3 linked regions of the Variovorax paradoxus EPS genome follow. The main gene of each other region encodes a partner of the protein of the gene in region 3 in a complex. Links are inferred from orthologs where the notes say so. Each region holds a gene or a part of one and is shown on either strand. Other genes may lie near its edges.

Region 1 (5,935 bases), 1.2 Mb from region 3 along the record:
TGCCGCCCAGCGTCTTGGCGCTGCGGATGTTGAATTCGGCGAACTCGTCCGAGATCATCAGGATCGCGCCGTTGTGGAAGTCCAGCTCCGCGTGGCCGATGCGCCCGCTGGGCTCGGTGAGGCGGAAGATTTCCTTCACTTCAAAAACCTCGCAATAGAAGTCGATGGCCGCGCCGGCATCGTCGACGCAGAGGTATGGAAACAGTTCGTGGATCGCCATGAGGGTGCCTTTCGTAAGGGGGAAAGCAGTTGTCGTGGCGCCGATTCTGAGCCGGCGTGCCGTTAGCGTCTTGAACGAATTTGACCTGTTGACGTGCCCGTCGGCACGTGCCGCGGCGACGTGGCGCCGGTCCGCCGCCACGCCTGCGGCGACATGCCCGCCAGCGCGGAGAACTCGCGGCTCAGGTGCGCCTGGTCGCTGTAGCCGGCGGTGAGCGCGATCTCGGCCCAGCTTTGAGCGGGGTCGCCTGCCAAGGTCAGTGCGCGATCGAAACGCATCACGCGCGCGTACTCCTTGGGACTGAGGCCGATCGCGCCGCGAAAGAGCGCGATGAAGCGGCGATGGCTGTAGCCGCTGCGCGCTACCAGTCCGGTGATCGAGGGGTTCTCATCGGCCAGCGGCCCGAGTGTTGCGGCGATAGCCGGATGCAGGCCGCGCAGGCCGGCACCGAGCGCGTCGATGACACGCTGGGCGAGCAGCGCTTCGAAGACGTTCAGCTGCCTTTCGAGGTCGCCCGCCGCATGGACTTGTTCGAGCGCGGCATCTGTCTGCCGCGCGCCCCAGAGCGCGTCGAGCGGCGTGTGCTGGCTGGCCAATGCGTCCTCGGGCGCGCCGAGCAACGCGCGCGCGGCGCCGGGCTGAAGCTGCGCGCCGACAGAGCGTGTGGCCACCGAAACATCGCGCATGTAGGAGGCGGCGCGCGCGCCGCCGACGATCGCGTAGCCGCAGGTCTGGCCGCGCATGTCGTCGGCACTCCCGAACAGCTTCAGCGGCGGACCCGACAGTCGGAACACCAGGTGCATGCCGCCAGTAGGCAGCACGTGTTCGCGGGCGCCCGGCCGTTCAGTCGGCGCGCCTTCGGGTGCGGAGGCCCACAGCAGCTTGATGAATGGCTGCAGATGGGGAGGAGGGGGCCGCGTCAGCTGCACGCTGCGAACCCCGGTTGGAACAGGCTGTGGCCCATCGGGCGGATTGTGCGATGGCGCCGCCCCGCTTACCAGTCGCGCGTGGCGATCACGTCCTCGATGTCCACATCGACGAACCCATAGGCCCTGACGATGGTCTCGAAGTCCGCGCCAATGGCTTCGCGCGCGCCTGTTTCCAGTTCGCTGTCGTTCTCTTCGAATTCCTCGACCAGGTCGTTGAACCGATTCGTGGCGGCGTGCGTCAGCTTCAGCAGGCCGGCGTCGTCGGATGGTTTCTTGGCCTCGATCGCCTCGCAGAGTTCGACCAGGATCTGCTTGCACTTGTCCACCAGGAAGTCGGGAAAGTACGCGTCGCGGTACATGTCCTGAAGGAATGGGTGGTTCTGCAACTGCGGGTTCGTGATCGGCATCGACGGGCTCCTGGTGAGGGGTGTGCGGCGTGGTTCGCAAAAGCGCGAGGTCGCGAAGCCGCGAGTCTAGGGCGCCCGGTTTCCCCGCGTGTGACGGGCGCGCTAGCATCGGTACATGAGCAAGCCTTCGACGACCCTGATCCACCATCCCTACACCCCGCCGGCCACCTTCGCCGCGCCGCAGCCCGGCGTGTTCAAGGCATCGACCGTCTTCTTCGCCGACGTGGCCGCCATGCGCGCACGCGACTGGAAGACCAAGGCGGGCTACACCTACGGCCTGCACGGCACGCCGACCACGTTCACGCTCGAAGAGCGCCTGGCCACGCTAGAAGGCGGCACCGAATGCCTTCTGGTGCCCAGTGGACTGGCCGCCATTTCGCTGGTTTCGTTCGCGTTCCTGAAGACCGGCGACGAGGTGCTGATTCCCGACAACGCCTACGGCCCCAACAAGGCGCTGGCCACGGGCGAGCTTGCCAACTTCGGCATCACCCATCGCCTCTACGACGCGATGAACCCGGCCGACCTGGAGGCCAAGATCTCGCATCGCACGCGGCTGGTGTGGCTGGAGGCTGCGGGCTCGGTCACGATGGAATTTCCGAACCTGCCCGCACTCGTGGACGTCTGCCGCTCGCGCGGAGTGGTGACGGCGCTGGACAACACCTGGGGCGCCGGCCTGGCTTTCGCGCCCTTCGATTTCAACGGCACGGGGCAGGGCGTCGACATCTCGGTGCACGCGCTCACCAAGTACCCGAGCGGCGGCGGCGACGTGCTGATGGGCAGCGTGGTCACCAATGACGAGCGGCTGCACCGCGCGCTCAAGCTCTCGCACATGCGCATCGGCTTCGGCGCCGGCGTGGGCGATGTCGAGACCCTGCTGCGCTCGCTGCCGAGCATCGGCCTGCGCTATGCGGCGCACGATCGTGTGGCGCGCGAACTGGCCGGCTGGCTCAACGGCTGCGAGGAGATCGCGCAGGTGCTGCACCCCGCGCTGGAAGATTCGCCCGGCCACGCCAACTGGCGCGCACTGTGCGGCGCCACCGACCTGGCCGCGGGCCTGTTCTCGGTGGTGTTCGACGAGCGCTACAGCACCGAGCAGGTCGACCGTTTCTGCGACAGCCTGAAGCTCTTCCGCCTCGGCTATTCGTGGGGCGGCCCGATCAGTCTGGTGGTGCCCTACGACATCGGCCTGATGCGCGATGCGAGCGTGGCGCGCTGGCCCTACAAGGGCACGCTGGTGCGATTTTCGATCGGGCTGGAAGACGTCGACGACCTGCGAGCCGACCTGCAGCAGGCGCTGGGGCAGATGTAAGGCCTGCTGCGCGCAGTGGGCAGAAAAAACCGCAAGAGCTGGCACGTCGCGCCGCGTGCTGCGCGCGAGGTGGTGCCGCCCGCGTCGCAAGTCGTTGCGCCGCGGGTGCTGACCGTGCCCGCGCAGGTGCTGGAGTCGCTCGCACAGTCGGGTCCGCTGGAAGGCGTGCCGGACCTGCGCGGGACGCGGCTCCTGATCGGTGGCCTCGTGGCGTTTTTCGTGTTGATGGCTGCGGTACTCGCCGCCGGTGCCGTGCTGCAGGAGGACTGGTCCAACGCGCGCGGCAACGAGGCGATCCTCGTGCTCCTCGGACTGGCGTTGTTCGGGCTGCTGGGCGGCGGCATCTGGTATCTGCTGCGCCAGTTTTCGCGGGTGGGCGAGGGGGCGATGCTGCGGATCGACGCGCAAGGAATGCGCTGGGGCGATCCGGCGTCGCCGCAGGCCGTGGCATGGCACGAGGTGTGCCGTGCGCGCATGGGTTTCCATGACGTGAAGACGGAGTTCGCATCGAGCGAAGCCATCGTCAAGCGGCTGGTGTTTCATCAGGCGGTGCGGGGCGGCGAGCCCAGGGAGATCCGGCTGCCGTTGGCGCTGACCCTCGACACCGGCCGCGTCCTTCGCTTTCGCAACCGGGCCGCGCTGCTGCGCGCGTTGTTGCTGCATCTGGCCACCCAGCCCCGGCCGCGCCTGCGCTTCGATGCGGAGGTGTTCATCGATGCCGGCATCGACCCGCAGACCTGGGAGCCGATGCTTGCCCCGAGGCGCTGGATGTGGCTGTCGTCCCTCGGCGGGCTGGTGCCGGTGCTGGGCGTGATCTTCCTCTGGCCGCTGGGCGAACATATCGGCTGGATGGTGTTCGCGATGGTCATGGCCATGCTGGTCGGCGCGGGTGCGATGGGCTGGTTCATGCACCAGCGTTACCCCGGTTTGCAAGGTGTGTTCGAGTTCGAAACGGCCCCCGGCGCCACGCCTTGAGACTGCACCGTTATCGCTTACAGTAGGCGACGCACAGTCACCGTGACTGTCTCGCCTCAAGGAGAAGCAGTGGCAACACCAAATTACGGCTACGAGAAGCGCCAGAAAGAGCTGGCCAAGAAGAAGAAAAAGGAAGAAAAGCTCCGCGAGAAGCAATATCGCAAGCTCAGCCCGAGCAGCGACGGACTGGCTCCCGGAGACCCGGAAACCGACGTGGCATCGCTCGAACGCGATCCCCCCACGGTGCCCGAGTTGCCCACCAAGAACGGTTGATCCGCTTCTGGCGTTCCCATCGAAAAGCCGCCGCAGGCCTGCGCCTGCGGCGGCTTTTTTCTTTTCGCGCGCCGCCCGATTTACTTGGGCAGCAGCTTTCGCAGTTCGGGCCAGACGTTGTCGAGCAACTGCGGCTGCGCCACGGCCGTCGGGTGGATGCGGTCGGCCTGGAACAGCGACATCGCATTGGGCGCATCCGCCACGCCCTTGAGCAGGAAGGGAACGAGCGCCGACTTGGTCGCGCCCGCCACCTTCGAGAACACCGCCTCGAAGCGCCGCGTGTAGTCGCCGCCGTAGTTCGGCGGCACCTGGATGCCGACGATCAGCACCTTCGCGCCCGCGGCCTGCGCGGCCTTGGTGATCTGCAGCAGGTTGGCCTCGGTGTCCGAGAGCGGCAGGCCGCGCAGCGCATCGTTGGCGCCGAGCTCCACCACCACGTGGCTGGGCTTGTGTTGTGTAAGGAGGGCGGGGAAGCGGGCGCGTCCGCCGGAACTGGTGTCGCCGCTGATGCTGGCGTTGACCACGGTGGCCGCGATCTTCTGCTGGGCAAGCCTTTTTTCCAGCAAGGGTACCCAGCCTTCGCCGCGCTTCAAGCCGTACTCTGCGCTCAGCGAATCGCCCAGCACCAGGATGACCGGCTTGCCGGTTGCGGTCGACTGGGCGTGCGCCGCGGCCATCCATGTTCCCGCGCTGCCCGCACCGCCTAGTGCGGCGGTGGTCAAGATAAAGTCACGTCGATTCAAAACCAAAGCCTTTCCATGTCCCAATCCCCGTCTGATGCCATTGTCGCCGTCGAGCATGTCTTCAAGTCCGTCACCGATTCGGCCGGCACGCTGGACATTCTGCAGGACATCGATTTCACCCTCGGTGCGCGGGAAACCGCCGCCATCGTCGGCGCCTCGGGCTCCGGCAAGAGCACCTTGCTGTCGATCATCGCGGGGCTCGATACGCCCACGCGCGGCACGGTCAAGCTCGCGGGCGACGACATCTTCGCCATCGACGAGGACGAACGCGCCGCCCTCCGCGCACAACGCGTGGGCTTCGTGTTCCAGAGCTTCCAGTTGCTGGGCAACCTGAGCGCGCTCGAAAACGTGATGCTGCCGCTGGAGCTGGCCAACCGCAAGGACGCGCGCAAGGCCGCCACCGAGATGCTCGGTCGCGTCGGGCTCGGCCAGCGCCTGGGCCACTACCCCAAGGTGCTCTCGGGCGGCGAGCAGCAGCGCGTGGCGTTGGCGCGGGCCTTCGTGGTCCAGCCGGCGCTGCTCCTGGCCGACGAGCCCACCGGCAGCCTGGACTTCGCGACCGGCGAGCAGGTGATGAAGCTGATGTTCGACCTCAACCGCGAACTGGGAACGACGCTGGTGCTGGTCACCCACGACCGCGGCATCGCGTCCCGCTGCGAGCGCCGCATCACCATCGAGGCCGGGCGTGTGTCGCTCAACGAGAAGACGCCGGTCTCGACGGTCGAACAGGCCGCCTGAACGTCGAAGACGCGGCGAAGAGACAACAACAAACAACCCGAGGAGAGGTCCATGGACAAGCTTCCACCCGAAGCCGTTGCGGCATTGCAGCGCGGCAGCCTGATCGAGGCGATCAAGATCGTGCGCGACAAGACCGGCATGGACCTCAAGTCGTCCAAGGAAGCCGTCGAGCGCTACCCCAATGGCGAGGGCGCGCCGGCCGACTGGCAGGAGGGCGACTGGGGCCGCGGCGAACCCGAGGGCGCGGGCATGCAGGGCAACGGGCCAGCGGCGGTGCCGTCGGCTGCGCTTACTGCGCTGGCAAAGGGCAACAAGGTCGAGGCCGTCCGCCTCACGCGCGA
Region 2 (8,350 bases), 1.2 Mb from region 3 along the record:
GCCGCTCCGGCCTCCTGGTTTCGCCGCTCGCCTTCGGTGGCAACGTGTTCGGCTGGACGGTCGACGAGGCCGCGTCGTTCAAGCTGCTCGATGCCTGGCTCGACGCGGGCTTCAACTTCGTGGACACCGCCGACGTCTACTCGGCCTGGGTGCCGGGCCACACGGGCGGCGAGTCGGAAACCATCATCGGCAAGTGGCTCAAGCAGAGCGGCAAGCGCAACCGCGTGGTGCTGGCCACCAAGGTCGGCAAGCCGATGGGCGAAGGCAAGGTGGGCCTCGCACCCAAGTACATCCGCGAAGCGGTCGAGGCTTCGCTCAAGCGCCTGCAGACGGACCACATCGACCTCTATCAGTCGCACGACGACGACGCCAATACGCCGCTCGAGGAATCGCTCGGCGCCTTCGATGCGCTCATCAAGGAAGGCAAGGTGCGCGCCATCGGCGCCTCCAACTACACGGCGCCCCGGCTGGCCGAGGCGCTGGACGTGTCGGAGCGTCTGGGCATTGCGCGCTACGAGAGCCTGCAGCCGCTCTACAACCTGTACGACCGTGCCGTGTTCGAAGACGAACTGGAGCCGCTGTGCGTGAAGCGCGAAGTGGGCGTGATCAACTTCTACGCGCTCGCGGCCGGCTTCCTGACCGGCAAATACCGCACCGAAGCCGATGCCTCGAAGAGCGCGCGCGGCGCCAACACCACGAAGAAGTACCTGAACCCGCGGGGCCTCCGCATCCTCGATGCGCTCGACAAGGTGGCGCAGCAGTACAACGCCAAGCCGGGCCAGGTCGCCATTGCATGGCAGATCGCGCGGCCGGGCGTGACGGCGCCGATCGCCAGCGCCACATCGATCGCGCAGCTCGAAGAGCTGGTGGTCGCCACGCAGTTGAAGCTCGACGCAGGCACCATCGAAATGCTCGACCGCGCGAGCGCAGAGACGGCCGCCTGAACCGTACCTCAGCGATGAGCAGCAACATCTTCGATTCGATCGCCGCGCCCACGCTGGAGCACTTCGCTGACCTGCGCGTGCAGGTGGGCGTGCCGCAGGTGCTCGGCCAGAGCGCGCGCGGGCTGCGGCGCATCGTGCCCATCACGGGCGGCGAAGCGTCGGGCCACGGCTGGCGCGCACGCGTGCTGCCGGCCGGCAGCGACTTTCAATTGATCGTGAGCGACACGCTCTCCGAACTCGATGCGCGCTATGGCCTCGAGACCGACGCGGGCGACCTGATCTATGTGCAGAACCATGCGGTGCGCTCGGCTGCGCCAGAGGTGATGGCGAAGCTGTTGCGCGGCGAGCCGGTCGATCCGGCAGAGGTCTACTTCCGCTGCAACCCGCGCTTCGAGACGGCCTCGCCGGCGCTGCGATGGATCAATGAGCGGATGTTCGTCGGCGCCGGTGTCAGGCACCCCGCCGAAGTCGTGATGCGCTTTTTCGTGCTTGCCTAGCCGTCAACCGGGTTCAGCGGGGTCGCAAGAATCCGCTGGTAGAACGCCACGTCGAGCCAGCGGCCGAACTTGAAGCCGGCCTGCCGCACGGTGCCCGAGTGTTCGAACCCCAGCCGCTCGTGCAGGCCGATGCTGCCCGCATTCGCAGCGTCGATGGCGCCGACCATCACATGCACGTCCCGCGCGATCGCCTCGGCAATGATCGCCTCCATCAGCGTGCGCCCGAGCCCCGCACCGCGATGGCCGGCCTCGACGTACACCGAGTGCTCGACGGTGTACTTGTAGGCCGGAAACGCACGAAAGCTGCCGTAGCTCGCAAAGCCCAGCAGCTTGCCGTTCTCGTCCTCCGCACCGATCACCGGAAAGCCGTTGGCCCGCTTGGTGGCGAACCACGCGACCATGTTCTCGGGCGTTCGCGGCTTGTAGTCGTACAGCGCGGTGGAGGTGACGATGGCGTCGTTGAGGATCGCGAGGATGGCGCCGGCGTGGGCTTCCTCGGTGCAGGTGATGAGGCGCATGGTGCTTCTCTGTCGTTCAATATAAGAGAATAATAATCTCATATGAGAAACGAATCACCCCCGCCCAGCGAAGCCCCCGGCCACCTCGACGCCCTCATCGCGACCCGGCTGCTCGCGCTGCGGCAGGCCAAGGGACTCAGCCTGGCCGAGCTGGCCGAGCTGTCAGGCGTCAGCAAGGCCATGATCTCGAAGGTGGAGCGGGCACAGAGCAGCCCGACGGCCGTGCTGCTGGGCCGACTGGCGGCGGGCCTTGGCGTGTCGCTGGCGCAACTGCTCACCGAGGAAAAGGAAAAGGAAGCGCCCCAGCGGCTTCGCACGAAAGCGATGCAGGAAGTCTGGCGCGACCCCGAGGCGGGCTATTTGCGCCGCCAGGTGGCCGAGCGCGGCGCGACGGGCAGCGGGGTGGAACTGGTAGAGGTCGAGCTGCCGCGTTCGGCGCAGGTCGGCTATCCGCGATGGAGCGGCAAGCCCTATCGCCAATGCCTGTGGATGCTTGAAGGCGCGCTGCGGGTGGACTACGGCGACGAACGCTTCGAACTCGCGCCCGGGGACTGCCTGGACTTCGGCGTGGACCGGCCCCTCGTCTTCAAAGCGCTCGGGCGCACTGCCTGCCGCTACCTGCTGGTCGCGTCCGCGGACTAGCCTTGCGGTAGGCACCCTCCCACACACAGAGGCGGTCGGCGCTGGTTCGAGGTGTTCAGCACATCGGGATACTGCAGGCATCTCAGATACCGGAGGACATGATGTCTTTTGCGCTTTACATGATCGGTTTCCTGATCTTCCTGGGCGGCGTTGCCTGGGGTGCTTCAGTGGCTGGCGTTCCCACGCTCTACATCGGCATCGGTGCACTGATCCTTCTGGGCATCGGCATCTTCAGCGCGGTGGGCCGCACGCGCAGCAAAGACCCATCCTGACGCGCCGCGGCTGCGCGGGTTCACACAGCCTTCACGCCGCGCGCACATCGCCCGCATACCCCCCGCACATGGCGTAGCTAACTTCGCACGCGCACCACAAACCGTGGTGCGCATTGCCAAGTCAGCTGCCCATGCACTCCTCTTCCTGCTTCTTCTCCCCGCTCTCCACCTCATCCACGGCGCCTTGCCCGGCGCCGGTCGCCACGAGCGGCGGCCTCGCCAACATCAAGGTGGACCTGCTCGTCGTCGGCGCGAGCTTCGCGGGCCTCGCCTGCGCCCGCGCCGCGGCGCTCGCCGGACTCAGCGTGATGGTGCTGGAGAAGAAAACCAGCGCCGGCGCCAAGCTCCACACCACCGGGATCATCGTGAAGGATGCGGTCGACAGCGTCCCCTGGCTGGCCGAAGTGCCACCCGTGCTGGTCCGGCGCATCGAAGGCGTGCGGCTCTATGCGCCGAACATGCGGCACGTCGACCTGCACGCACCCGGCTACTGGTTCTGGGCCACCGATGCACCCGCGCTGCTCGACTGGATGGTCGATTCCGCCCGGGCCTGCGGCGTCGATGTGCGGCTCGGCACGCTCTTCGAGCAGGCGCTCTGGATGAACGACCGCTGGGAAGTCCCGGTGACGCACGGCCCTTGCATCACCGCGACCTATCTCGTGGGCGCCGACGGCCCGCATTCGCGCGTCGCCAAGGCGCTGGGCCTTTCGCGCAACACGCGCTTTCTCTACGGCGTCGAGCATGAATACCAAGGCGCCCGCATGGCGCCCGACCTCCTTCACTGCTTCATCGACCGCCAACTCGCCCCTGGCTACATCGGCTGGGCGCTCGACGGCGTGGGCGTGAGCCAGATCGGCCTGGCCCGCCGCCTGGGCCACAACGATGCGAACGCGCTGCGGCTCGCGCCGTTCCTCAAGAAGATCGAATCGGTGGTGTCGCCGGGCGATGCACCGCCGGTCGCGGTGCGCGCCGGAATGATTCCCTGCGGCGGCGTGCTCCCGGTCGTGGCGCGCGAACGGGCGTTGCTGGTGGGCGACGCGGCCGGCATGGTGTCGCCGGTCACTGCTGGCGGCATCCACACGGCGCTGCAGCACGGAGAACGAGCGGGCGAGGCGGTAGCGCGCTTCGTGCGCGGCGAGGTGGGTGATCCGGCGACGTGGTTCGTGCGCAGCTACCCGCGCTTCCTGCTCAAGCGCTCGCTGCGCTGGGCCTTCGACCACTTCCAGAGCGACTGGATGTTCAACCACCTGCTGGGCACGCCGCAGATGCGGCGCATGGCGGAACTCGTCTACTTCCACCGCAAGGGCGGGCCGCTGCCGAAGAAGGGCTAGCGGGAGCCGATCAGGCGCCGCGCTGGCGCATCGCCTCGTAGAGACACACGCCGCTGGCCACCGAGACATTCAGGCTCTCCACCGCACCGGCCATCGGGATGCTCACCAGCTCATCGCAGGTCTTGCGGGTCAGCTGGCGCATGCCATCGCCTTCGGCGCCCAGCACCAGTGCCAGGGGGCGCTTCAGGTCGCTTTGGTAGATCGTGCCCGGCGCGTCGTCGCTGGTGCCCACGCACCAGATGCTGCGCTCCTTGAGTTCATTCATCGTGCGCGCGAGATTGGTCACCATGAAATACGGCACCGTCTCGGCCGCGCCGCTCGCCACCTTGGCCACGGTGGCGTTGATGCCGGCCGCATGGTCCTTGGGGGCGATCACCGCATGGGCGCCGGCGCCGTCTGCGACGCGCAGGCACGCGCCCAGGTTGTGTGGATCGGTCACGCCGTCTAGCACCAGCAAGAGGGGCACGGTGCCGGCCTCTTCGAGACCCTCGAGCAGTTCGTCGAGCGAATGGATTTGGGCGGTGGGTTCGACCCGCGCCGCCACACCTTGGTGGCCGTGGCTGCCGGCGAGCTTGGCGATGCGCAGGCTGTCGGCCTCGACCAGCCGCACACCGGCTTCTTGCGCGCGCGCGATGAACTGTTTCATGCGCGCATCGCGCCGGCTGGCATCGAACAGAACCTCGAGCACCGATTTCGGCGCGGTCTTGATTCGCACGCCCACGGCATGGAAGCCGAAGATCACTTTGGGGGAAGACATCCCCCGATTATCCCTACCCTCGGGGATCGCCCCTCAGGCCCCTCAGGCGATCGGCAGACCGCTGAGCGCGCGCGTGCGCTCGTCATGCAGTTCCTGCACCGCCTGCGCATTCGGATGCACGCGCCCGGTGTTGCCCACGCTCTCCAGGTACTGGCAGGCGGCGTGGCCTTCGGCGGCCTTTTCGTATTGCGCGATCCAGGCGTCGCGCACCGGCAGCTTCTCGGGCGACACAGGCCACACGCCCGGCTGCGGCCGGATGTGCTCTCCGATGCCGATGCGCCAAGGCTTGGCGCTCAGGCGGGCACGAAAACAGTTCTGGTTGCGGCACATGCGCGCGTAGACCTTGTCCACGCCCAGCGCCTGGAAGCAGTCGGCCACCGTCATGTCGGTCGGACTGAAGACATCGTGCATCGCCAGCAGGCGAAAGCCCGCGGGCGTTCGGTACACCCGCAGGTGCCAGTCGGGATGCTGGTGCAGGAAGCGCCCGACGCGCTCGGCCGCGCGCTTTTCGGGCGCGGGGTTTGTGCTGGCCTCCCCACGCTTCTTGGCCAGGCCGATGCGGTAGGCGACGATGAAGACGACGATGGCGGCAATGAGTCCGCCTATCCAGGTCTTGGCGGTCCAGCCGCCGACGATGCCCGCAATCAGCGCCGGCACCAGCGCAAAGCCGAACACGCTGGTGCGCAGGGGTTCGTCGAAATCGATGTCGACGAACATCACGTCGGGCGTATTGAGGCAGCGTGCGCCGTAGCCGTTGCGGGTGACGACGCTCTCGCCCTGCCGCTCGACGATTTCCTCGCGGATCGGCATGCCGTCGGCGCCGTTGTAGGCCACCTTGCGTTCGCGGCGCTCGAGCGTTTCGCCGCTCGTGATGCGATCGAAGGCTTCGCGGGTGCGCTGGTCGGCATGCGCCTGCGCGGCCAGCGGGCTGTCGTCCGACCAGCCATAGCGCCGCACGGTGATCTGCTTGCCGTCCACTCGTTCCTGGATGCGGCCTTCGGCCCAGTACTGGGGAACGATCATCGCTTCAGGCGCCCTTCACGAAATACAGCCAGGCCAGCACCACGACCAGCACCACGATGACGATGGGCAGCAACTTGGAGCCCCCTTGCGACACCCGCCCCGGTTCGGCCATCGGATTCGTCGGAATGCCCGACGGCAAATGCCCGAAATCGCCGGCCGCCGGATTCTGGTGGTTTTCGACCAGCTGCTTGGCCTCGGCCAGCCCAAGGCCCGTGGCTTCGCGCGTGAGGCGGACGGCCTCGACCTTGTTGCCCTTTGCCAGCGCAGTAAGCGCAGCCGACGGCACCGCCGCTGGCCCGTTGCCCTGCATGCCCGCGCCCTCGGGTTCGCCGCGGCCCCAGTCGCCCTCCTGCCAGTCGGCCGGCGCGCCCTCGCCATTGGGGTAGCGCTCGACGGCTTCCTTGGACGACTTGAGGTCCATGCCGGTCTTGTCGCGCACGATCTTGATCGCCTCGATCAGGCTGCCGCGCTGCAATGCCGCAACGGCTTCGGGTGGAAGCTTGTCCATGGACCTCTCCTCGGGTTGTTTGTTGTTGTCTCTTCGCCGCGTCTTCGACGTTCAGGCGGCCTGTTCGACCGTCGAGACCGGCGTCTTCTCGTTGAGCGACACACGCCCGGCCTCGATGGTGATGCGGCGCTCGCAGCGGGACGCGATGCCGCGGTCGTGGGTGACCAGCACCAGCGTCGTTCCCAGTTCGCGGTTGAGGTCGAACATCAGCTTCATCACCTGCTCGCCGGTCGCGAAGTCCAGGCTGCCGGTGGGCTCGTCGGCCAGGAGCAGCGCCGGCTGGACCACGAAGGCCCGCGCCAACGCCACGCGCTGCTGCTCGCCGCCCGAGAGCACCTTGGGGTAGTGGCCCAGGCGCTGGCCGAGCCCGACGCGACCGAGCATCTCGGTGGCGGCCTTGCGCGCGTCCTTGCGGTTGGCCAGCTCCAGCGGCAGCATCACGTTTTCGAGCGCGCTCAGGTTGCCCAGCAACTGGAAGCTCTGGAACACGAAGCCCACGCGTTGTGCGCGGAGGGCGGCGCGTTCGTCCTCGTCGATGGCGAAGATGTCGTCGCCCGCGAGCTTGACCGTGCCGCGCGTGGGCGTATCGAGCCCCGCGATGATCGACAGCAAGGTGCTCTTGCCGGAGCCCGAGGCGCCGACGATGGCGGCGGTTTCCCGCGCACCGAGGGTGAAATCGATGTCCTGCAGAATGTCCAGCGTGCCGGCCGAATCGGTGACGGACTTGAAGACATGCTCGACGGCGACAATGGCATCAGACGGGGATTGGGACATGGAAAGGCTTTGGTTTTGAATCGACGTGACTTTATCTTGACCACCGCCGCACTAGGCGGTGCGGGCAGCGCGGGAACATGGATGGCCGCGGCGCACGCCCAGTCGACCGCAACCGGCAAGCCGGTCATCCTGGTGCTGGGCGATTCGCTGAGCGCAGAGTACGGCTTGAAGCGCGGCGAAGGCTGGGTACCCTTGCTGGAAAAAAGGCTTGCCCAGCAGAAGATCGCGGCCACCGTGGTCAACGCCAGCATCAGCGGCGACACCAGTTCCGGCGGACGCGCCCGCTTCCCCGCCCTCCTTACACAACACAAGCCCAGCCACGTGGTGGTGGAGCTCGGCGCCAACGATGCGCTGCGCGGCCTGCCGCTCTCGGACACCGAGGCCAACCTGCTGCAGATCACCAAGGCCGCGCAGGCCGCGGGCGCGAAGGTGCTGATCGTCGGCATCCAGGTGCCGCCGAACTACGGCGGCGACTACACGCGGCGCTTCGAGGCGGTGTTCTCGAAGGTGGCGGGCGCGACCAAGTCGGCGCTCGTTCCCTTCCTGCTCAAGGGCGTGGCGGATGCGCCCAATGCGATGTCGCTGTTCCAGGCCGACCGCATCCACCCGACGGCCGTGGCGCAGCCGCAGTTGCTCGACAACGTCTGGCCCGAACTGCGAAAGCTGCTGCCCAAGTAAATCGGGCGGCGCGCGAAAAGAAAAAAGCCGCCGCAGGCGCAGGCCTGCGGCGGCTTTTCGATGGGAACGCCAGAAGCGGATCAACCGTTCTTGGTGGGCAACTCGGGCACCGTGGGGGGATCGCGTTCGAGCGATGCCACGTCGGTTTCCGGGTCTCCGGGAGCCAGTCCGTCGCTGCTCGGGCTGAGCTTGCGATATTGCTTCTCGCGGAGCTTTTCTTCCTTTTTCTTCTTCTTGGCCAGCTCTTTCTGGCGCTTCTCGTAGCCGTAATTTGGTGTTGCCACTGCTTCTCCTTGAGGCGAGACAGTCACGGTGACTGTGCGTCGCCTACTGTAAGCGATAACGGTGCAGTCTCAAGGCGTGGCGCCGGGGGCCGTTTCGAACTCGAACACACCTTGCAAACCGG
Region 3 (10,115 bases):
CGCCCACCGCGTTGAAACGACGGGCGTGTCGCCCTGGCACTCTTCGAGACGGCGGTGCCGCGGAAAGTCCTTGATCGGGCTGAGTTCGACCAGGCCTTCGGCCGGGTTCAGGCTGTGGAGCGCGCGCAGCAGGTTCGATTTACCGCTGTCATTTCGACCGAGGATCGCCGTGATCTGTGTGGAGTCGATGGGGCCGCTGTCGTTGATCGAGCGAAAGTTGGTGATCTGGAATGACGCCAAGCGCATGCAGGAATTTCTCTTCTTGAAATGGATACGGGGCCGGGGAATGTATTGCATCCCCGGCCCCGTCCTGCCGATCGCGAAAGAAAAAAATGTGCGTCGCCGTCGACGCCTATTCCGCCGCGCGGCGCAGCGTATCAACGACCGGGCGGCGCAGCACGTCGCGCAGGCCCCACCACCCTGCCGCCAGTGCGAGCACCGCGCCGGCCAGCGCGCCCGCAACCGGCACGAGCGGCGACGCGGTCCAGGTGAACTCGAACACGTAGCGCGCGAGCCCCCAGCCGATCACCGAGGCCACGATGCTCGCGAGAAAGCCCGCGAGCAGGCCGACGCCGATCAGCTCGGCGCGCTGCACCTGCCGCAACAGGCTCGCGCGCGCGCCGACCGCACGCATCACCGCGAACTCGCGCGCCCGCTCCTCGCGCGTGGCCGTGACCGCGGCGAACAGCACCACGAGCCCCGCCGCGAGCGTGAAGCCGAACAGGAACTCGACCGCGCGGATCACCTGGTCGAGCACGCGCTGCACCTGGTTGATGGTCGCGCTCATGTCCACGTTGGTCACGTTCGGGTAGCTGCGCACGAGCGCGTTGTCGAAGCCGCGCGTCTCGGGCGCGCGGAAAGCGCCCATGTAGGTGACCGGCACGTCGGCGAGCGACGCCACCGTGTACATCACGAAGAAGTTGGCGTGCATCGAGCCCCAGTCGACCTTGCGCAGCGACGTGATGCGCGCGTCGTTCTGCATGCCGCCGATGTCGAAGCGCAGCGTGTCGCCGAGCTTGAGGCCCAGCGTGTCGGCCAAGCCTTCTTCGACGCTCACCTCGCCTGCCGCCCCGGGCTTCCATGCGCCTGCGGTGATGCTGTTGTGCGCGGGCGCCTCCATCGCGTTGCTGAGATTGAACTCGCGGTCCACCAGGCGCTTGGCGCGGTCTTCGACGTAGTCGTCGGGGGTCACCGGCTTGTCGTTGATCGCGACGAGGCGGCCGCGGATCATCGGATACCAGTCGAACTTGCCGACGCCCGCATCGCGCAGCGACTTCTGGAAGGCATCGCTCTGGTCCGGCATCACGTTGATGACGAAGCGGTTCGGTGCATCGGGCGGCGTGGCCTTGCGCCAGCTCGCGACGAGGTCGGTGCGCAGCAGCACAAGCAGCACCAGCGCCAGCAGACCCACCGCGAGCGCGCTGACCTGCACCACGGCATAGGCGGGCCGCGCCGATATCTGTCGCGTGGCGAGCACCAGCCAGCGCGGCGCGGTGGTCTCGTTGACGCTGCGGCGCAGCACCTTCACCGCGAGCCAGCTCAGGAGTGCGAACACGGCCACCGCACCCGCGAATCCGCCGACCGCGATCAGGCCGAGCTTGATGTCGCTGCTCGCCGCCATCAGCAATGCGGCGAAGCCCGCCACGCCGATGCCGAGCACCGCGAGCGATGCGGGCTTGAGCCCGCCCACGTCGCGCCGGATCACGCGCAGCGGCGGTACGCGCGCGAGCTGCAGCACGGGCGGCAGGCCGAAGGCGAACAAGAGGGTGAGCCCCATGCCGAGGCCGAAAGCCACCGGCCACAGCGTGGCGGCGGGCAGCGCAGTCTCGACCAGCCCGGCCAGCAGCAGCACGAACACGTAGTGCACCGCAAAGCCGATGGCCACGCCGAGCCCGCTCGCCACGAGGCCGATCACCGCGAACTCGAAGGCATAGGCCATCGCGATGGTGCGCTGGCTCTGGCCGAGCACGCGCAGCATCGCGCAGTCGTCCAGGTGGCTGGCCGCGAAGCCGCGCGCGGCGAGCGCCACGGCCACGGCCGAGAGCAACGCCGCGAGCAGCGCGACGAGGCTCAGGAATTTCTCGGCGCGCTCAAGCGTCTGGCGCATTTCGGGCCGGCCGCCTTCGAACGAGTCGAGCCGCACGCCGCGCAGCTCGCCCTTCTTGATGGTGGCCTCGGCCCATTCGGTGAAACGCTTGACCGCCGGATCGCTGCCCGCCACCGCATAGCGGTAGCCCACGCGGCTGGCCGGCTGCACGAGCCCGGTGCGCGCCACGTCGGCCTGGTTGAGCATCACGCGCGGCGAAAAGCTCATGAAGCCGGCGCCCCGGTCGGGCTCCAGCGTGATGATGCGGCCCACGCGCAGGCTGGTGTCGCCCAGGAGCAGCGGGTCGCCGATCTTCAGGCCGAGGGAATCGAGCAGCGAAGCATCGACCCACACCTCGCCGGCCGGCGGGATGTCGCGGGTGATCTCACCGGGGTCGGCAAAGGTGGTCGAGGTCTGCAGATTGCCCCGCAATGGATACCCCGCCGTCACCGCCTTCAGCGCCACCAGCTTGCTCGCACCGCCCTGCACGTCGTCGGCCCGCGCCATGGTGGGAAAGCCGTAGGTGGCGGTGCCTTCCAGGCCCAGCGACTTCGCCTGCGCCACGAAGGCATCGGGCGTCGGGTTGTCGCTCACGATCACTGCATCGCCGCCCAGCAGTTGCCGCGCATCACGCTTCAATCCACCCTGCAACCGGTCGGCGAAGAAGCCGACCGCCGTGAGTGCGGCCACGGCCAGCAACACGGCGACGATCAAGAGGCGCAGCTCGCCGGCGCGCAGGTCGCGCCAGAGGGTGCGCCAGCCAAGGCGGAGGGAATCGGTCATGGCGCGAACGATAGCCGACGGCTACTGCCGCAGGCGGGTTCAAGGGTTATTGCACCCTTTCGGGCGAGCCGGCGCGAAAAGCAGGGTCAGGGCAGGACGCGCAAGCCGGGGTTTCCGGCCTCGACGCGGCCGATGACGGCCGCCTGCGCAAAGCCTTCCTTGCGGAAGATCTCCAGCACCGCTTCGACGGCCCCGGGCGCGCAGCTCACGAGCAGGCCCCCGGAAGTCTGCGGATCGCTGAGCAGGTTCTGCGCGGTGGGCGGCAGGCCTGGGGCCAGTTCCACGTCGGCGCCATAACCTGCCCAGTTGCGGCCCGAGGCGCCGGTGACGAAGCCTTCGGCCGCCATGGCTTCCACGTTGTCGAGCAACGGCACCTTCGACCATTCGACGACAGCGGCGAGCTTCGCGCCACGGGCCAGTTCGAGGGCATGACCGGCGAGGCCGAACCCCGTCACATCGGTCAGCGCATGCACGCCATCGAGCGCGGCCAGCGCGATACCGGGGGTGTTGAGCTTGGTGGTGTTCTCGATCAGCTGCCGATAGCCGGCTTCGGACAGCTGCTCCTTCTTGAGCGCCGCCGACAGCACGCCCACCCCCAGCGGCTTGCCCAGCACCAGCACGTCGCCCGCCTTCGCATCGGCATTGCGGCGCACGCGGTCGGGGTGCACCAACCCCATCGCGACGAGGCCGTAGATCGGCTCGACCGAATCGATGGTGTGGCCGCCCGCAATCGGGATGCCGGCCGCGCGGCACACGTCCTGCCCGCCGCGCACGATCTCGGCGATCACTTCCACCGGCAACTGGTTGATCGGCATGGCCACGAGCGCCAGCGCCATGATCGGCCGGCCGCCCATCGCGTACACGTCGCTGATGGCATTGGTGGCCGCGATGCGCCCGAACTCGTAGGGGTCGTCCACGATGGGCATGAAGAAGTCGGTGGTCGCGATCAGCGCCTGCTGGTCGTTGAGCCTGTAGACTGCCGCGTCGTCGGCGGTCTCGATGCCCACCATGAGCTCGGGCGGGATCATTCCCCCCGCGTGGTTCTTCAAGATCTGCGACAGCACGCCGGGCGCGATCTTGCAGCCGCAGCCGCCACCGTGCGAGAAGCTGGTGAGCCTCAGCGGCGCCAGCGGATTCAGGAGCTTGGAGGATGCGGCATCGGTCATGGAAGCGGTTCGGTCGGATGAGACAAGCCGCAATTATCGAAGCCCTGTCCGCGCTGCGCCCGTCACTGCCGATACGCCCCTTTTTACCGTCCACATCACAGGCCATTCCCATGAACAAGCTCTCCCGGATCGCGCTCGCGCTGACCGTCTCCCTCGCCAGCTTCGGCGCGCTCGCGCAAGGCGTGCTGCGCGTCTCCGCCATCCCCGACGAGGCGCCGACCGAGTTGCAGCGCAAGTTCACCCCGCTGGGCGACTACCTCAAGAAGGAAACCGGCATGGACGTGCAGTTCACGCCCGTGACCGACTACGCCGCCGTGGTCGAAGGCCTGGCGACGAACAAGATCGACATGGCCTGGCTCGGCGGCTTCACCTTCGTGCAGGCCCGCATCCGCACCAACGGCGGCGCGGTGCCGATCGTTCAGCGCGCGGAAGACGAGGTGTTCACCAGCAAGTTCATCGTGCCGGTGGACAGCACCGCCAAGACCTTGGCTGACCTGAAGGGCAAGACCTTCGCGTTCGGCGCGCCCTCCTCCACCTCGGGCAGCCTGATGCCGCGCTACTTTTTGCTGCAGGCCGGCATCAACCCCGAGAAGGACTTCAAGACGGTCGCGTTCTCGGGCGCGCACGACGCCACCGTGGCCTTCGTGGCGGCCTCGCGCGCCGAAGCCGGTGTGCTCAATGCATCGGTGTGGGACAAGCTGGTCGAATCCAAGAACCCGAACGCCGCCAAGGTGCGGGTGCTCGCGACCACGCCGACCTACTACGACTACAACTGGACGGTGCGCCCGGGCATGGAGCCGGCGCTGCAGAAGAAGCTGACGGATGCGTTCCTGAAGCTCGACCCGGCCAACCCGGCGCACAAGGAAATCATGGCGCTGCAGCGCGCGAGCAAGTTCATCCCGACGAAGTCGTCGAACTACGACGGCATCGAGACGGCGGGCAAGTCGGCCGGTCTGATCAAGTGAGACTGAGCGCGCTGGAGTCACCCTCACCCCAGCCCTCTCCCGCAAGCGGGAGAGGGAGCAATTCGGGGACCGGCTGTTGGCCCCCTCTCCCGCTTGCGGGAGAGGGTTGGGGTGAGGGTGCGGCACAGAAAAGTCCCGCAACGTGAGCTTCTTCCTCGATGCCATCGGCGTAGTCCACCCCAACGGCCAGCGCGCGCTGGCCGGGGTGACGCTGGCTGCGCGCGATGGCGAACGCATCGCCGTCATCGGACCTTCGGGCGCGGGCAAGACGACGCTGCTGCGTGTGCTCGGCGCTGCATTGCGCCCCGTTGAAGGCGAGGTGCAGGCGCTCGGTGCGAAGCCTTGGCAACTGCCCGCCGGCGCGCTGAAAAAGCTGCGCGCACGCATCGGTACCGTGCACCAGGCGCCGCCGATCGCGCCGCGGCTGCGCGTGGTCACCGCGGTGCTCGCGGGCCGGCTCGGCGAGTGGTCTGTGCTGCGCGCGCTGGGGTCGCTCTTCCATCCTTCCGATATCGCGGGCGCGCACGAAGTGCTGTCGCGCCTCTCGCTCGAAGATCGCCTCTTCGACCGCTGCGACCGCCTCTCGGGCGGGCAGCTGCAGCGCGTGGGCATCGCACGCGTGCTCTACCAGCGGCCGGCCCTGCTGTTGGCCGACGAGCCCGTCTCCGCGCTCGACCCGACGCTCGCCGACGCCGCCATCGGCCAGCTCGTCGCGCAGAGCGAATCCACGGGCGCCACGCTGGTCGCCTCGCTGCATGCGGTGGACCTCGCGCTGCGCTGGTTTCCGCGCGTCGTCGGCATGCGCAACGGGCAGGTGATGTTCGACCTGCCGACCGCCGAGGTCACGCCCGCGATGCTCGATGCGCTCTATGCGAGCGAAGGCGGCGTGGCGGCGCAGCGGGCGCCGCAGCCCGTCGCTGCCGAGATGGCCTTCCAGCGGCCGGACTGCCCGTGAATACCGCCGTCGCCCATCGCGATCCCCAGGCGATGCGGCGGCTGGCCGGCTGGCTCGCCGCGCTCGTCATCGCCTGGCCGCTGCTGGCGCTCTCGGAGTTCAAGCCGTGGGCGCTGTTCGGCAGCGGCAACCTCGCGGTGATCGGCGGGTTTCTCGCGGGCTTCTTTCCGCCCGATGGCTCGCCCGCCTTCCTGGCATTGCTCGCCAAGGCCACGCTCGAAACGCTGGCCATGGCCACGGCCGGCACCGCGCTCGCGTTGCTCATCGGCGCGCCGCTCGCGTTCGTGACGACGCGGGCCCTCTCCATCTCGCGCATCGGACCGGGACCGGGCCGCGTGCAGGCCGGCATCGTGCGTCAGGCCGCGCGCTGGCTGCTGATGGTGCTGCGCGCCATTCCCGAAATCGTCTGGGCGCTGCTCTTCGTGCGCGCGCTCGGACTCGGCCCTGCCGCCGGCGTGCTGGCGCTGGCCATCACCTACGGCGGCATGCTGGGCAAGGTCTACGCAGAGATCCTCGAATCGACCGACACGCGCCCTGCACGCGCGCTGCTCGAAGGCGGCAGCGGCCGGCTCGCGGCGCTGTGCTATGGCCTCTTGCCCCACACCGCGCAGGAGCTGGCCTCGTACACCGTCTACCGCTGGGAATGCGCGGTACGCGCCTCGGTGGTGATGGGCTTCGTCGGCGCGGGCGGCCTCGGCCAGTTGATGGACCAGTCGATGAAGATGCTCAACGGTGGCGAGGCGAGCAGCATCCTGCTCGTGTTTCTCGTGCTCGTGCTGCTGGCCGACATGCTGAGCAATGCGCTGCGGAGGCTGCTCGCATGAACAGGCTCCCGCCGCGTCCGCCGCCGTGCCTTCGCTGCTGGTTCGCCGTGGGGCTGATCGCGGTGGCAGTGGTCGCCAGCTTCGTCTACCTCGGCATCGACTACCGCGCGCTGGGCTCGGGCGAATCGCTGCGGCTCATGGGCAAGTTCATCGCCGAGTTCTTCCCGCCCGACGTGTCGCCGGACTTCCTCGCGAAGGTCGGCAACGGCGCGCTGCAGACGCTGGCGGTGTCTGCCCTCGGGACGGTGCTGGCCGCCATCGCGGGCGCCGTGCTCGCGCTGCCCGCCTCGGGCCGCGCCGGCTGGTTGCCGCGGCATGTCGCGCGCTTCGTCCTCAACTTCTTGCGCAGCGTGCCCGAGCTGGTCTGGGCCGCGCTGATGGTGCTGGCCGCGGGCATCGGCCCGTTCGCGGGCGCGCTGGCCTTGTCGCTGCACACCACCGGCGTACTCGGCCGCCTGTTTGCCGAGGCGCTGGAAAACGCGCCGCGCGAACCCGAACACGCACTCACGCTTTCCGGCGCCGGCCCGGTCGCCGCCTTCAGCTACGCGAGCCTGCCGATCGTGCTGCCGCAGTGGGTGGCCTACACGCTCTACCGCTGGGAGATGAACATCCGCATGGCCGCGGTGCTCGGCTTCGTGGGCGGCGGCGGGCTGGGGCAGCTGCTGTACTTCCACCTGTCGATCTTCCAGCAGCAGCAGGCGATGACGGTGCTGATCGCGATGTTCGTGCTGGTGACGCTGGTGGACTTTGCGAGCGCTCGCTTGCGCAGAGGTTTAGGTCCCGCCTACGCCTGAAGCCTCCGGCGACAATCGGGGCATGAGGTTCCTGCCATGAGTCATCGCCAGCCAGTACGGGTCGGCGACCGCCACGCCTTCGACACGATCATCGACGCCCGCTCGCCGGCCGAGTTCGCGCTCGACCACATTCCCGGTGCCATCAACTGCCCGGTGCTCGACGACGAGGAGCGCCACATCGTGGGCACCGTCTACGTGCAGACCGGCGCCTTCGAGGCGCGGCGCATCGGCGGCGCGATGGTCGCGGCCAACATCGCCAAGCATCTGCGCGACACGCTGGCCGACCGGCCCGAGAAATGGAAGCCGCTGGTCTATTGCTGGCGCGGCGGCATGCGCAGCGGCTCGATGGTGACGTGGCTCCGGCTTGTCGGCTGGGACGCGCAGCAACTCGCGGGCGGCTACAAGAGCTTTCGCCGCCATGTCATCACGCAGATCGACTCGCTGACGCCGCAGCTCGACCTGCGCGTGATCTGCGGTGCCACGGGCAGCGCCAAGACACGCGTGTTGCATGCGCTGGCCGAGCGCGGCGAGCAGGTGCTCGACCTCGAAGATTTCGCGAGCCACAAAGGCTCGCTGCTCGGTTCGCTGCCCGGCGTGCCGCAGCCTTCGCAAAAGCACTTCGAGACGCGCATCGCGACGGTGCTTGAAGCCATCGACCTCAAGCGCCCGTTGTACGTCGAAGGCGAGAGCATCCGCATCGGCCGGCTCTCGCTGCCGCTGTCGCTGGTGGCGCAGATGCGTGCTGCGCCCTGCATCGAAGTGGCGGCCACGCCCGAGGCCCGGCTCGATTACCTGCTGCGCGACTACGCCTACCTCGGCGACGACCGCGATGCCCTGGCCGACAAGCTGGGCGTGCTCAAGGAATTGCAGGGCAAGGAAACGGTGGCGCGCTGGCAGCAGTGGGCGCACGAAGCCAACCTGCCGAAGCTCTTCGCCGAGCTGATGGCGCTGCACTACGACCCGCATTACCAGAAGTCGCAGGAGCTGCACTTCAAGGCCTGGGAGCGCCGCCGCAGCGTGGCGGCGAGAGACCTGAGCGATCAGGGCATCGAGGCGGTGGCCGATGCGGTGCGCGCGTTCGAAGGCGGCGGCAGCCCGTCCGCATAGAGCACGCCGCGCGGCGCGCGGCACAGGCCCCAGAAGCGCAGGCCGCTGAGCTCGGCCATGCGCACGCCCATGGCGGTGGGCGCCGAGATGGTCGCCATCGCCGCGATACCCAGGCGCCCGCACTTGCGCACCAGTTCATGGCTGCCGCGACTGGACATCAGCACGAAACCCGGTTCTTCGAGACGCCCCGCTCGCGCGAGCCGGCCGAGTAGCTTGTCGAGCGCGTTGTGGCGGCCCACGTCTTCCATCACGTCGGTGAGATCGCCGTCCACCGTGGCCCAGCCCGCAGCATGGATGGCACCGGCTTCCGCGTTCAGCACCTGGCGCGCGGGCAGCGCGGCGAAGGCGCGCAGCACAGTGGCGAGGTCGATGCGTTCGATCCAGTCGCGCGGTGGCACCGGCTGCGGTGTGATGTCGAGCCCCGCGAAACTTTCGACGCCGCACACGCCGCAGCCCGTGCGGCCTGCGAGGCTGCGGCGGCGGCCCTTCAGGCGTTCGAAGCTGCGAGTGGAAATATCGAGCTGCACCTCGATGCCGGGCATGCCTTCGGGAAGGCCCGCCGAAATCGCATTGATGGTCTGAACCTCGATGCCGCGGCAGTCAGCGGCGCTGTCGAGGATGCCTTCGCTCAGCGCGAAGCCGAGCGCGAAGTCTTCGAGGTCGAGTGGCGTGGCCATCATCACCGCGTGCGAGACGCCGTTGAAGACCAGCGCGACCGGCACCTCGGCCGCCAGCGTGTCATCGCGCAATGCGCCTTCGGGCCCCATGCCGCGTTCGCCGAACACATGCACGGCGTGTCGTGAAAGCGATGGCAGGGTGTCTTCGGAATCGGCGGGGTCGGGCTGGGACATGGTGGCTCCGGATAGGCCGGCCATTGTCCGCTCAGCCCGCGGTTTCGTCAGCCGGAGGCAGCGTTTGAACCTGGGCCCGGCCGGGGGCTTCGAGGTGCGCGACCCAGCGGTCGTCGTGCTGCTCCACGCGCACCCAGCCGGGGCCGCGCACGCCGCCGATGGCGGCATCGCCCATCAGCGTGAGCCGGCGCATCAGCACGCTCGCGCCCTGGCCCAGCCGCTTGCCGAGACGTGGCAGCGAGACACCACTGCCTGCCGGCTCCTGCGCGAGCATGCGCAGGATGGCTATCGAGAGACTGTCTTCGAGCAATGCGCTCATGCCGTTGCAACCATGCCGTCCGCCGCGTCCTCCACCAGCTTCTGGATCGGCAGTTCATGCGGCACCAGCACCACGGGAATCGACTTGGACGTCGGCGTGCCCGCGTTCTCCGCCACCGCCGACAGCGGCACCAGCGGATTGGTCTCGGGGTAGTAGGCCGCGATGTTGCCGCGCGGAATGTCGTAGGCCACCAGCTTGAAGCGGTCGGCGCGGCGTTCCTGCCCATCGTTCCACACGGTCTGCAGGTCGACCCAGTCGCCGTCCT

Evidence for each region.
Region 1: the proteins of VARPA_RS23560 (region 3) and VARPA_RS18385 are in contact, whole or in part, in a cryo-EM structure (PDB 9GE8), measured with the Escherichia coli proteins. The link is inferred for Variovorax paradoxus EPS from one-to-one orthologs.
Region 2: the proteins of VARPA_RS23560 (region 3) and VARPA_RS18380 are in contact, whole or in part, in a cryo-EM structure (PDB 9GE8), measured with the Escherichia coli proteins. The link is inferred for Variovorax paradoxus EPS from one-to-one orthologs.

Annotation. Positions count from the first base shown.
Region 1 is NC_014931.1:3,973,232-3,979,166, reverse strand. The notes cover bases 2,993-5,935. They hold VARPA_RS18385 (arylesterase), read right to left. Parts: upstream 4,791-5,935; coding sequence 4,194-4,790; downstream 2,993-4,193. Other genes in these bases: VARPA_RS18375 (ribosomal protein L7/L12), read left to right, coding at 5,646-5,935; VARPA_RS18380 (ABC transporter ATP-binding protein), read left to right, coding at 4,872-5,594; VARPA_RS18390 (hypothetical protein), read left to right, coding at 3,910-4,113; VARPA_RS18395 (hypothetical protein), read left to right, coding at 2,993-3,840. In the rest of the region: VARPA_RS18415 (VOC family protein), read right to left, coding at 1-220; VARPA_RS18410 (helix-turn-helix domain-containing protein), read right to left, coding at 283-1,149; VARPA_RS18405 (DUF5713 family protein), read right to left, coding at 1,215-1,556; VARPA_RS18400 (PLP-dependent transferase), read left to right, coding at 1,672-2,865; more of VARPA_RS18395, read left to right, coding at 2,881-2,992. UniProt on the Escherichia coli protein: TesA is a multifunctional esterase that can act as a thioesterase, lysophospholipase and protease.
Region 2 is NC_014931.1:3,967,030-3,975,379, forward strand. Bases 5,406-8,350 are described here. They hold VARPA_RS18380 (ABC transporter ATP-binding protein), read right to left. Parts: upstream 7,267-8,350; coding sequence 6,544-7,266; downstream 5,406-6,543. Other genes in these bases: VARPA_RS18370 (hypothetical protein), read right to left, coding at 5,406-5,984; VARPA_RS18375 (ribosomal protein L7/L12), read right to left, coding at 5,989-6,492; VARPA_RS18385 (arylesterase), read left to right, coding at 7,348-7,944; VARPA_RS18390 (hypothetical protein), read right to left, coding at 8,025-8,228; VARPA_RS18395 (hypothetical protein), read right to left, coding at 8,298-8,350. In the rest of the region: VARPA_RS18335 (aldo/keto reductase), read left to right, coding at 1-944; VARPA_RS18340 (DUF3237 domain-containing protein), read left to right, coding at 959-1,441; VARPA_RS18345 (GNAT family N-acetyltransferase), read right to left, coding at 1,438-1,959; VARPA_RS18350 (helix-turn-helix domain-containing protein), read left to right, coding at 2,002-2,601; VARPA_RS31385 (hypothetical protein), read left to right, coding at 2,703-2,873; VARPA_RS18360 (NAD(P)/FAD-dependent oxidoreductase), read left to right, coding at 3,005-4,204; 23S rRNA (guanosine(2251)-2'-O)-methyltransferase RlmB, read right to left, coding at 4,215-4,961; more of VARPA_RS18370, read right to left, coding at 5,004-5,405.
Region 3 is NC_014931.1:5,147,355-5,157,469, forward strand. Bases 112-3,215 are described here. They hold VARPA_RS23560 (ABC transporter permease), read right to left. Parts: upstream 2,870-3,215; coding sequence 353-2,869; downstream 112-352. Other genes in these bases: VARPA_RS23555 (AAA family ATPase), read right to left, coding at 112-246; selD (selenide, water dikinase SelD), read right to left, coding at 2,956-3,215. In the rest of the region: more of VARPA_RS23555, read right to left, coding at 1-111; more of selD, read right to left, coding at 3,216-4,035; VARPA_RS23570 (putative selenate ABC transporter substrate-binding protein), read left to right, coding at 4,146-5,000; VARPA_RS23575 (phosphonate ABC transporter ATP-binding protein), read left to right, coding at 5,143-5,955; VARPA_RS23580 (PhnE/PtxC family ABC transporter permease), read left to right, coding at 5,988-6,779; phosphonate ABC transporter, permease protein PhnE, read left to right, coding at 6,776-7,573; tRNA 2-selenouridine(34) synthase MnmH, read left to right, coding at 7,610-8,680; formate dehydrogenase accessory sulfurtransferase FdhD, read right to left, coding at 8,614-9,531; VARPA_RS23600 (hypothetical protein), read right to left, coding at 9,563-9,850; VARPA_RS23605 (FdhF/YdeP family oxidoreductase), read right to left, coding at 9,847-10,115.